Regions from separate parts of the Streptomyces sp. NPDC018610 genome, predicted to be linked through region 1. Evidence: riboswitches for the same ligand, from Rfam matches in the RefSeq annotation. Region 1 holds a riboswitch; each other region holds the start of a gene.
What was found. A riboswitch is a leader RNA that binds a small molecule or an ion and turns the genes downstream of it on or off. The one in region 1 is predicted to bind cobalamin.

Region 1 (3,734 bases):
CGCCGTCGGTGGCTCGGCGCACTCGGGCTCGTCGCTGTACACGCTCGACACCGAAGCTCTCGCGGCCCTGCGCCCCGACGTGATCCTCACCCAAAATCTTTGCGACGTCTGCGCCGTGTCCTACGAAAAAGCCAGCCGGGCGGTGCGGCTGCTCGACGCCGACACCCGGGTCCTCAGCCTGGAGCCGCGTACCCTCGACGACGTCCTGGACTGCCTGGTCACCGTGGGCGAACTGCTGGGCGTCCGGGAGCGAGCCGAGCAGCAGCGGACGGCCTTGCTGGACCGTCTGGACCAGGCCCGCCGGGCGGTCGCAGGACGCGCCCGGCCCCGGGTGGCGGCGGTCGAGTGGCTCGACCCGCTGTGGCCCGCCGGACACTGGGTGCCCGAGCAGATCACCACCGCCGGCGGCGAAGCTCTCCTCGCCGCGCCCGGCGAGCACACCAAGCCGATGACCTGGGAGGCGGTGCGCGCCGCACGGCCGGACGTGGTCCTGGTCCTGCCGTGCGGCTTTCCTCCTGAACGCACGCTAAGGGAAGCAGAGTTGCTGACAAGTCTGCCAGGCTGGTCCGAGCTGCCTGCGGTTCGATCCGGCCGTGTCTGGGTGCTGGACGGCCCGGCCTACTTCAACCGCCCCGGACCACGCGTGGTGCGCGGGGCCGAGGTGCTCGCCCACGTCCTCCACGGCGAGCGGGCCGGAGAGCCGGTCACACCTGCCGAGGCACGTCCGTTCCCCGGCAGGTGATCACGGGCAGGGGTCAGAACGCCGTCCAGGTGAACGCGACCTTGTCGCCGGCGTTCAGCTTGAACTGGCAGCCGCCCACCGGAGTCGGCGTGCCGTTGACGGAGATGTTCCAGTAGGCGGCGCCGCCCCCACTGACGTTCTTGATGGTGTCGACGGAGAAGTCGTCGAACGAGGCGTACCAGGTGCCGTCCCAGGTGAAGTGCCGCTTGCGGGCCGCGTCGTCGAGCGCGGCCGTGGGCGTCGGCACGGCGGAGGGGTTGGCGCCGCCGTTGGTGCCGTCACATCTGTGCGTGCCGCCTGTGGTCGTCGTGACCTCGTGGCCACGGGTTCTGATCTTCCCCTTGAACAGCAGCCCGTCCAGACCCTGCACAGTGAGGGTCACCTTGACGGGAGCGTTCGTGCCGGGCGTGCTCTGGGCGTGTGCGACCGCCGGAGCGGAGGCGAGGGCGAGTCCGAGAGCGGCCCCGGCGATCACGGTGCGGCGTGCGGATGTACGGTGCAAGGCTCGAGCCTTCCTATGGGTGGCCCGCAGCCCATCGCCGTACGAGCGGGACCCGCGGCTGAGAAGGCGGGTCCATCGCCGTGGTGCACGACGGCTGGACGCACCGGATGGGGCGACCCGAACGAGGCTCTCGGCTCCGCGCTGCAGACCATGACAGTGGGAAGCGATTCGCGGCACGCGCCGGGTATCCCGACTCGCGGCCTCACGGCCGCACACGGTTGCAGGTCAGCGCCGGACTCCCACCGGCTTCCCCCAGTCACGCGCCTATGCGGTTGTCGTGCTGACAGCTCGCGCGCACACCGATCACGGTCCTGTGTGCGGTCGAACTGTGCTCATCCTATGGGGATTTGACGCCCCTCATTCGGACTTCACGACATTGGTTCTCCGGCGCTACGGGGTGGGAGCCCACCGGCGCGCAAGCCTCAGGAAGTACCAGTGCGGCGCGGAGGGGTGAAGGCATACAGGTCGAGGATGTCCGGCAACGGAGTGATTCCCGGGCCGCCGGCGCGTACCCAGGCGATGATGTCCTCCGTCGCGTCCGTGTCGTTGACGAGCCCCAGCCAGACCGGCCGGGCACCGGCGGCACGGCCGGCGGCGGACGGCTGTACGACGATGACGTTGGCCTGGTCGCACACGTCGAGGCACTCGGAGATGCGCACCGGCACCTCCGCCCGCAGCCGCGCGGTCTGTGCGGCGTGATCGATTCCGGTCACCTTGGGGCTGCCACAGCAGCAATCGCGGCATACGACTACTCGGCAGGGCACCGGACCCTTCCCCTCCACAGTCTCGCCTGACGCCTCTTTCGCCGGCCTCTCGGGCATCACACCACTCCCCTCCCGGGGAGATCCGCCCCGGCCTTGCTCGAGGAGGCGACCGCGTGAGTCTCCTGGCTCCCGGGTCGCCGCTCGCCCCGCCTTCCCACCCCGCACTGGGGAGTGGCCTGCCGGAATTCGCTCACCGGTCACAGTGGCGGGACCGCGCCGGATTCACACCGGCTTCCTCGGACCGCCGTCGCCTGTTGTCCCGGTCATCATCTCAGGACATCTGGATGACAGTGCCGTCAGGGGCACAGGAGCAGACATCGGGGCCTCGCCAGGGCCGATCGTGCGGTCCAGTCAGTGTCTGTCGGGAGGCAGGCGTGCGCTTTCCTGCACGGCCCGGGCGGGACGGTCGGCATGGGGAGAAAAGACCGACCCGCCCGGGAGACATCTGGGGCTACAGGCCCACGTCACGGCTGCGGATGTCCTCCAGGGATTCGCGGCGTACAAGAAGGCGGGCGGATCCGTCGCGTACGGCGACCACGGGCGGGCGGCCGACCAGGTTGTAGCCGGAAGCCATGGACAGGTGGTAGGCGCCGGCCACGGGGACGGCGAGCAGGTCTCCGGGACGTACGTCGGCGGAGAGTTCCGCGTCGGCGGCCAGGGTGTCCCCCGCCTCGCAGTGCCGGCCGACCACGGTGACCCGGGCGCGGTCCGCCGTGCTGTGCCGGCCGACCAGGCGCGGCGTGTACCGGACGCCATACAGGGCCGGGCGCGGGTTGTCGCTCATGCCGCCGTCCACGGCCACGAACACGTGCTCACCGGTGTGCTTCACGGACAGGACGCGGTACACGGCGATCCCGGCGGGGCCCGCGATGGCCCGGCCCGGCTCGATGATCAGCCGGGGAACGGGCAGCCCGGCCGTCGTGCAGGCGTCAACGAGTTCCGTACGGACCTTGCGGGCCAGCGCCGTCAGGTCCAGGGCCGGCTCACCGGGGCGGTAGGCGATGCCGTGGCCACCGCCGAGGTCGAGTTCGGGCAGGACCAGTCCGTGCTGCTCGTGCAGGCGGGCCATCAGGCCGACCAGGCGGCGCACGGCTACGAGGTACGGCTTGACACTCGTGATCTGGGAGCCCAGGTGGCAGTGCAGGCCGGTGAGTTCGAGCTGGGGCTGGTCGAGGATGCGGGTGATGGCGTGCTGGGCGTAGCCGTCCGCGATCGACAGGCCGAACTTCTGGTCGTCCGTTCCGGTGCGGATCTTCTCGTGTCCGCCGGCGCTGATCCCGGGCACCACACGCACCATCACCTTCTGGTGCCCGTCCGGGCCGACTGCCGCCGCCAGCCTCGCGATCTCCGAGGGGCTGTCGATGACGATGCGGCCGACGCCCAGGCGCAGCGCGGTGTCCAGGTCGCGTGGGGACTTGGCGTTGCCGTGCAGCAGGATCCGCTCGGCTGGAAATCCGGTGGTGACGGCCAGTTCGAGTTCACCGGCGGAGCAGACGTCGAGCCCGAGGCCCTCCTCGTCCATCCAGTGGGCCATGGCCCGGCACAGGAACGCCTTGGCCGCGTACGCGATTTCGGCGTCCGGGAAGGCGTCCCGGTAGGTGCGGCAGCGGTCGCGGACCTCGGCCTCGTCCAGGACGTAGACGGGGGTGCCGAAGCGGTCGGCGACCTCGGCGAGCGGTACGCCGCCCACGGCGAGGTCGCCCGTGCGGGGCTCGGTGGTGGAAGC
Region 2 (3,734 bases), on a different contig from region 1:
GGCGTCACATCGAGAACTGGTCGGACAAGCCCGGCGTCAGCCCGCTGCGCACCCAGTTCCTCGACGAACTGGAGAAGGTCGGCGGCTGGCCGCGGATCCCGCGGCTTCTCGCGGTCGCCAACGGCGCCGGCGACGGCACGGGCAACGGCATCCAGCCCGGCACGACCGCGGTCAAGGGCAAGGGCCTGGGCATCACCGGTACCGACCTGCGCACGACACCGACCGGCGGCGACACCCTCGCCGCGACGCTCCGCGTCGTCACACAGCAGAAGAACGACGTGTTCATCGAGGACCTCCCGGACATCGACGGCGCCCCCGGCGGCACCCTCGAAAGCTTCCAGATCCTCGCCGACGCCCTCAACAAGGTCATCGGTCTCGGCGTCGACAACCCGGTCAAGGACCACTGCTTCGTCCCGGCCGTCAGCGCGGTCGCCCTCTGCGGCCTTGACACCCACGAAGACCTGTACACGGACATCGACTCCCTCGACCCGGACGAGGCGCGGGTCGACGACTACCTCTGCGCGACGCAGAACGAACGCCACACCAAGGTCACCGAGGAACTCTGCAGCTGGCTTTTGGACCGCCTGCCCAACTGACCGAACCGGGCACCGAGCAGATCACGGAAAAAGCAGCCGGGCCGGACACAGGACACTGTGTCCGGCCCCGCTCATGACGCCCAGCTCACCCAGGCCACCGACACAACCCGTTCCAGGTAGTCCCTTCGAAACGCTCGTCGCCACCGGAACGCACGGGCACACAAGGGCCCGGGCCCCGGCAGTCGCGATGCCGGGCCGCGCCGGTGGGGCGTCGGCCGGGTCAGGCAGCGGGACTGAGGACCAGGGTGGGGGCGGCGGCCCGTGGCCCGGTGGACCGTCGCCGGCCGATGCTGCCGCCGGCGGTGCCCGGCGGCGGCATCGGCCGGCGATGGCTCCGCTCCAGCAGCGGCCAGACGCCCCTATGCAGGTGTCCGTGATGACGGATAGCCCACCGCGGTGCTACTGCGAGGGTTGCGGCCACACGCTCACCTGCGCCATTTCGCCGGCGTGGAAGCGGTGAGCCTCACCGGCTGACGGCGCGCCTTCAGCAGCCGCTGCACGGCTCTGCACAAGACGGCGGTCTCAGCCTACGACTCCGGGCACAGACGGGTGATCGGTCGCAGCTCGTGTCCGCCTCCGGGCTGTGGTGCACGGCTGGTGGAACGACCGGGCGGCCACGGATCGGAATCGCCCGCTTCTGCGTCATCCGCCGCGGCCCGTTCCCCGGGATCACACCCCGCCGGTCGTCAGCCGCCGTCGGCGAGACGGGCGGCCCACTTCTGCTCCACCTTGGCCAGTCGCCAGTACCCCAGCGCGGCCGCCCACACGACCACGAACAGGCCGACGATGATGTACCCGACGTTGTCCAGGTCCAGGTCGGCGATCCAGCCGGTCACCGCATCGCTCAGATCGAGCTTCTCGTGCAGCACCCCGACCAGTTCGATGGTCCCGATCAGGAAGGCAACCGCGATGGACAGGCCGGTGATGGTGAGGTTGTAGAACACCTTGCGCACCGGGTTGGAGAACGCCCACTGGTAGGCGAAGTTCATGAAGGTGCCGTCCAGCGTGTCGAACAGGCTCATGCCCGCGGCGAACAGCAGCGGCAGGCACAGGATCGCGTACCACGGCAGTCCGGCCGCGGCACCGCTGCCCGCCATCACCATCAGGGTGACCTCGGTGGCGGTGTCGAAGCCGAGGCCGAACAGGAAGCCCAGCGGGTACATCTGCCCGGGGCGCGTGATCGACTTGGTGAAACGGCCCAGGACACGGTTCATGAAGCCCCGGGAGTCCAGGTGCTGTTCGAGGGCGTCCTCGTCATACGTACCCGATCGCATCGCCCGAAAGACCCGCAGGATGCCGGCGAGCGCGACGAGGTTGAGCGCCGCGATGAGGTAGAGGAAGGTCCCGGAGACGGTCGTGCCGACCACGCCGAGCGTCTGGTGGGTGCGGGAGTCGTTGTCGAGCAGGGTGCCGGCGACGTGCGCGCCTCCGGCGACCAGGGCGGCCATGGCGATCACTACGCTGGAGTGGCCGAGGGCGAACCAGAAGCCGACCGAGATCGGCCGCTTGCCGTCGGCCATCAGTTTGCGGGTGGTGTTGTCGATGGCGGCGATGTGGTCGGCGTCGAAAGCGTGTCGCATGCCCAGCGTGTAGGCGGTCACGCCGAGGCCGATCCCGAACGCCTTGGAACCTGTCTCGTAGTGCCCCGGCACGACGAGCAGGAACAGGACGCCGAACGCCACGACGTGCAGCGCGGCGATCACCGTCAGGAGTCCGGCGGTTCGGACGGTGTCCTCACGCCGCCAGCGGAAAGGGGTCGGCCCGGTGGGCAGGGTCATGCGGTCACGCTCCAGCACCTCGTGGATCACTTCGTGAAGTGCCGTGGCCGGTCTCCTGGCTTACGGGTGCGCGCGTGTCCGTCCCGGTCTTCCCATCCGCCGGGCGGCGGACAGTGACCGTGCGCTGCTGGGACGGAAACTCCCCGATCACAGTGGCGAGGGCCGCTCCGGTCTGGATCCCTGCACCAGCGAGGGACCGTCACCGGTCTTCCCGAGCACCACGGCCCGGACACGATAGGAGGCTCCGCTCATTGCTGCATAGCTGCGCAGCCGTGCAGGTGCGCAAGATCACAATCGTCCGCCTGCGAAGATGGCCCCATGCACCTGGTCCCTTCAGAGCGCGCCGGCCGACGCAGCATCGACGGCCATCGGGTCTGCGACGCCATCGCCGCCATCGGTGAGCCCGGCCACGTCCACGCCTGGGCCGAGCGGTTCTCCCTGCTCTCCGACCCCGGACGCCTCGCCCTGCTCATGGCTCTGCACCGAACCGGCCCGCTCGCGGTGTCGGACCTCGCGATCGCGACCGGCATGAACGATCCCGCCGTCTCCCAGGCCCTGCGCCTGCTGCGCGCCGCCGGTGTCGTGGCGGGCGAGAAGGAGGGACGTGTGGTGCGCTACCGGATCGTCGACCCGATCACTTCCGACCTGCTGGAACGCTGCAAGCCACTTGGCCGGGCAATCTGACCGCCCGAGGAGCTCAGCCGGTGCTCGCCTCCACGCCGTCGGCATCGCGCCGCTTCGGCGAGCTGAGGGATCTCGCGGCACCCAGGTCCTCTCAGGGCGTGCCGCCTTCAGCGACATCAGACCAGTGTTCCTGGGCGACTTAAACCGCGAACCCATGGCCGCCTTCCTCGCCTGTCGCTTCGTCGGGTTCGGCATCCCGTGCGTGTCGGCGCGCCCTCACCGCGGGCGTCCCGGTTCGAGTGAGGTCGGGGGCGGAACGCGACATGGAGGCTGCGCGGGTTCCTGGCGCGCGTGTCCGCCCCGCCCCCGACTGCACCACACCTACCCCGAAATCCCTTCCGGACGCGTTCGCCCGATGCGGCCGCCGGCCATTCGTCGGACAAGCCGACAGGGCCCAGCCGTTGCCGACTGGGCCCTACCGGGGGGATGTGTTCGATGTCAGGTCACCATCGGTACCAGCGGCCGCGGCCGCCGCCTGCGTTGGTGGAGCGCATCACGAAGCCGAGCAGCCACACCACCAGGACGATCAGCGCCACCCGCCACAGGATCTTCAGGGCGAAGCCGGCACCGCGGCCTGGTCGCCCCCGCCTGAGCCGACCCAGCCGTCTGCCCGGCCCGGCCGTTGCCGGGCCGGGCGGGCGTGTGGTGGAGCAGCCCCTCACCCGGGGGCTGCTTC
Region 3 (3,734 bases), on a different contig from region 1:
GATCCCGACCGACAGGCGCACCAGTCCCGGGGAGGCGCCGGTGGCCGCCAACTGGGCCTCGTCGAGCTGGCTGTGCGTCGTGGACGCCGGGTGGATGATCAGGCTGCGCACGTCGCCGATGTTGGCGAGGTGGCTGAACAGCTCGACCACGTCCACGAACCGCTTGCCGGCCTCGACGCCGTCGCGCAGCTCGAAGGAGACCAGCGCGCCCGCGCCCCGGGGCAGGTACTTCCGTCCCGCCTCGTACCACTTGCTGGACTTCAGCCCCGGATAGTGCACGGCGGCGACCTCGTCGCGCCGCTCCAGCCACTCGGCCAGGGCCAGGGCGTTGGCCGAGTGGCGTTCCAGGCGCAGGCTCAGCGTCTCCACGCCCTGCAGGAGCAGGAAGGCGGAGTGCGGGGAGAGGGCCGGACCGAGGTCGCGCAGCAACTGCACCCGCAGCTTGACGGCGTAGGCGCCCGGGCCGAGCGCGGGCCAGTAGCGCAGCCCGTGGTAGCTGGGGTCGGGCTCGGTGAAGTCCGGGAACCGGTCGGCGTGCGCCCCGAAGTCGAAGCTCCCGCCGTCGACGACCACGCCCGCGATCGCCGTGCCGTGCCCGCCGAGGAACTTGGTCGCCGAGTGGACGACGATGTCCGCCCCGTGCTCCAGGGGACGCAGCAGATAGGGGGTCGGGAGGGTGTTGTCCACGATCAGCGGCAGCCCGGCCGCGTGCGCGACGTCCGCGACCGCCCGCACGTCGAGCACGTCGCCGCGCGGATTGCCCAGGGTCTCGGCGAACAGCGCCTTGGTGTTCGGCCGGACCGCCGCCCGCCAGGCCTCGACGTCGTCCGCGTCGTCCACGAACGACACCTCGACGCCCAGCTTCGGCAGCGTGTGCCGGAACAGGTTGTAGGTGCCGCCGTACAGCGACGAACTGGAGACGATGTGGTCACCGGCGCTCGCGAGCGTCAGGATCGCCAGGGTCTCCGCGGCCTGCCCGGAGGCGAGCGCCACGGCCGCGACGCCGCCCTCCAGGGCGGCGACGCGCTGCTCGAAGACGTCCTGGGTGGGATTGTGGATGCGGGTGTAGATGTTGCCGGGCTCCGCCAGCGAGAACAGGTCGGCGGCGTGCCGGGTGTCGCGGAAGACGAACGACGTCGTCTGGTAGATGGGCGTCGCCCGGGCGCCGGTCGCCGGGTCGGGTGCGGCGCCCGCGTGGATCTGCCTGGTCTCGAAGGACCACGCGGAGGTGTCGGGGCCGGGAGGCACTTCCTCGGGGGTGTGGCCGGCGGTGACGGAGTCGACGGGCTGGCTCATGGTGGCTGCTCCCTGGTGCGGAGGGCGGAGGACAGGACTGCTCGCGGCGGGCGAGGGCGCCCGCGGCGCGGGGACGGGAAACACGGAGACACCGCGCGGGGCCGCGAACGACGCCCGGATCGGGGTGCGTTCGACGTGCCGCGGTGAGCGGTGCGCGGTGGGAGAAGACAGGCCGGAGGGGCCGGAGGAACGGGACGGGCTCAGCTCACGGCGCGACAACCCGTGGTGGTGACACGCACGTAGTCGACGTGGCGGCGGGTCACGAGCACGGTCATGGCCCCAGACAACCACAGCGGACCGCCGCCACACCAGGGAACGGTGGTCGTTTCGCCGCAACGGGGTGGGGCGCACAGAGGCAGCGACCCGGCGCGCGAAACGGCTCGAACCACCGGACGTCCCACTGCGCGGTCCGTTGCCCGGTCATCGCCCGGTCATTGCCCGGTCCGTCCACTGTGCGGTGGGATCTTCCCAGGTGGACGCGGTCTTGGCCGTGTCCGCTGCGCGCGGTAAGGTCGGTCCGATATCGACGACGGCGAGACGGAAGCCGGTGGGAATCCGGCACGGTCGCGCCACTGTATGCGTGACGCCCCGACAGGGTGTCACGCGAGTCAGACCCGTGGCCGTCGTCCAGTGCACCACCGACATGGGACGCGAATTCCCGGAGGAGGTTCTGCCATGGCGCAGACCGTCGCCCAGCCGACAGCCACCACTCCCGCCATCCCCGCGAAGCTGCCGCTGAAGGCGATAGCTCCCTGGGCGGTCTTCTTCGGCATCCTGATGCTGGTCCTGCTGTACTTCGTCGGCGCCGAGCAGGGCGCCACCTCCGTGTTCAGCGGCACGGACGTCCACGAGTGGGTCCACGACGCCCGCCACCTGCTCGGCTTCCCCTGCCACTGACGCGAGGGACGCCGCGCATCCATGAACTCCGCAACGGTAAGGAATCTCCTCGTGCGGGGCATGCTCGCCGGCCTGGCCGCCGGCGTGCTCGCCCTCGTCGTCGCCTACCTCCTCGGTGAACCGAGCGTCGACAAGGCGATCGGCTTCGAGGACGCGCACTCCCACGAGCACGAGATGGAGGTCGTCTCCCGCTCCCTGCAGTCCACCGCCGGCCTCGCCACCGGCGTCCTGGTCTACGGGGTCGCCTTCGGCGGCATCGCCGCGCTCGCCTACTGCTTCGCCATGGGCCGAGTCGGCCGCTTCGGCCCGCGGGCGACCGCGCTGCTGCTGTCCGGCTGCGCGCTGCTCGCCGTGTACGTCGTGCCGTTCCTCAAGTACCCGGCCAACCCGCCGTCGGTCGGCGAACCCGACACCATCGGCAAGCGGACCACGCTGTACTTCCTGATGATGGTGCTCAGTGTGCTGCTCGCCGTCGCCGCCGTCATCCTGGGCAAGCGCCTGGCGCCGGTCCTGGGCAACTGGTGGGCGACGGTCGTCGCGGTGGCCGCGTTCGCCGTCGTGATCGGGTCGGCGTACGAGTTCCTGCCGGTCATCAACGAGGTGCCGCAGGACTTCCCCGCCGCGCTGCTGTGGCGGTTCCGCCTGTCCGCACTGGCCGTCCAGACCGTGCTGTGGGGCGGATTCGGCCTGCTCTTCGGCGAGTTGGCCGAACGGCAGCTCGATCCCAAGCCCGCGACGGCCGCGTCCGGGCGTACGGTTTCCGCCCCGAACTGACGATATCGGGACACGCGACGGCCCTTCGGAACCATCCGGGGGCTGTCGCGGGCTTTCCCGTCGAGACCGGACACCGTCCCCGCTGCTCCGTCACCGGTCGTGACATCCTGAACTGTGTCGCCCTCAACGGCTGTTGGTGGCCGATGACCCCGGTCCGTCCAGCGGCCGCCCGAGGCGCAGGTTCCACCGCCCGGCCCGTCCGCTGAGTTCCGTGGCCGTCAGCGGCACCACGTCCAGCCGCCAGAAGACGGCGGCGGGCAGGCCCAGGGCGTGGACGACGGCGGCCCGTACGAGGTCGGGCTCGACCACGGCCAGGATCCTGCCGTCCGCCTCCCGCGTGGCGTCCAGCCAGCTTCCGGCCCGCTCGCACACCTCCTGGACCGACTCACCGCCATGGCCCGCCCAGCCAGGGTCGGCGAGCCAGCGGGCCACCGACTCCGGCTCGGCGGCCATCACCTCGTCCAGGGTGCGGCCACGCCAGCGGCCCATGTCGGAGCCCGCCAGTTCGGGCGACGCCACGGCGTCCAGGCCGAGCGCCGCCGCCGTCTGCTCGCAGCGCACGCTCGGGGACGTGACCGTACGGGCCGGCGAGGGCAGCACCGGCGCCGCCGAACGGGCGCGGGCCGCGCCTAAGTCGTCGATCGGCTCGCCGGCGTAGAAACGGGTCTGCCGCAGCGACGGGCTCATGGCGGGTGAGACGAGGGTGACACGGCTGGCCACGTGACTCCTCCTGGTGTGACGGTCGTCGGCGGATGCGGGCCCAGGTT

Region 2: linked by a shared signal. The riboswitch ahead of ACH5A8_RS25655 (HoxN/HupN/NixA family nickel/cobalt transporter) and the one ahead of ACH5A8_RS06950 ((2Fe-2S) ferredoxin domain-containing protein) in region 1 are both predicted to bind cobalamin.
Region 3: linked by a shared signal. The riboswitch ahead of ACH5A8_RS29670 (CbtB-domain containing protein) and the one ahead of ACH5A8_RS06950 ((2Fe-2S) ferredoxin domain-containing protein) in region 1 are both predicted to bind cobalamin.

Annotation. Positions count from the first base shown of each region.
Region 1 covers NZ_JBISAL010000002.1:347,224-350,957, forward strand. Annotated here, with positions in the region: gene ACH5A8_RS06940 (cobalamin-binding protein) at 1-742, shown strand, start outside; gene ACH5A8_RS06945 (DUF4430 domain-containing protein) at 756-1,244, opposite strand; cobalamin riboswitch at 1,406-1,550, opposite strand; gene ACH5A8_RS06950 ((2Fe-2S) ferredoxin domain-containing protein) at 1,667-2,065, opposite strand; cobalamin riboswitch at 2,124-2,246, opposite strand; gene lysA (diaminopimelate decarboxylase) at 2,460-3,734, opposite strand, start outside.
Region 2 covers NZ_JBISAL010000010.1:240,318-244,051, forward strand. Annotated here, with positions in the region: gene ACH5A8_RS25650 (esterase/lipase family protein) at 1-596, shown strand, start outside; gene ACH5A8_RS25655 (HoxN/HupN/NixA family nickel/cobalt transporter) at 1,283-2,374, opposite strand; cobalamin riboswitch at 2,402-2,612, opposite strand; gene ACH5A8_RS25660 (ArsR/SmtB family transcription factor) at 2,693-3,058, shown strand; gene ACH5A8_RS25665 (hydrophobic protein) at 3,502-3,660, opposite strand.
Region 3 covers NZ_JBISAL010000013.1:49,977-53,710, reverse strand. Annotated here, with positions in the region: gene ACH5A8_RS29675 (bifunctional o-acetylhomoserine/o-acetylserine sulfhydrylase) at 1-1,296, opposite strand, end outside; cobalamin riboswitch at 1,793-1,936, shown strand; gene ACH5A8_RS29670 (CbtB-domain containing protein) at 1,972-2,193, shown strand; gene ACH5A8_RS29665 (CbtA family protein) at 2,215-2,967, shown strand; gene ACH5A8_RS29660 (histidine phosphatase family protein) at 3,091-3,687, opposite strand.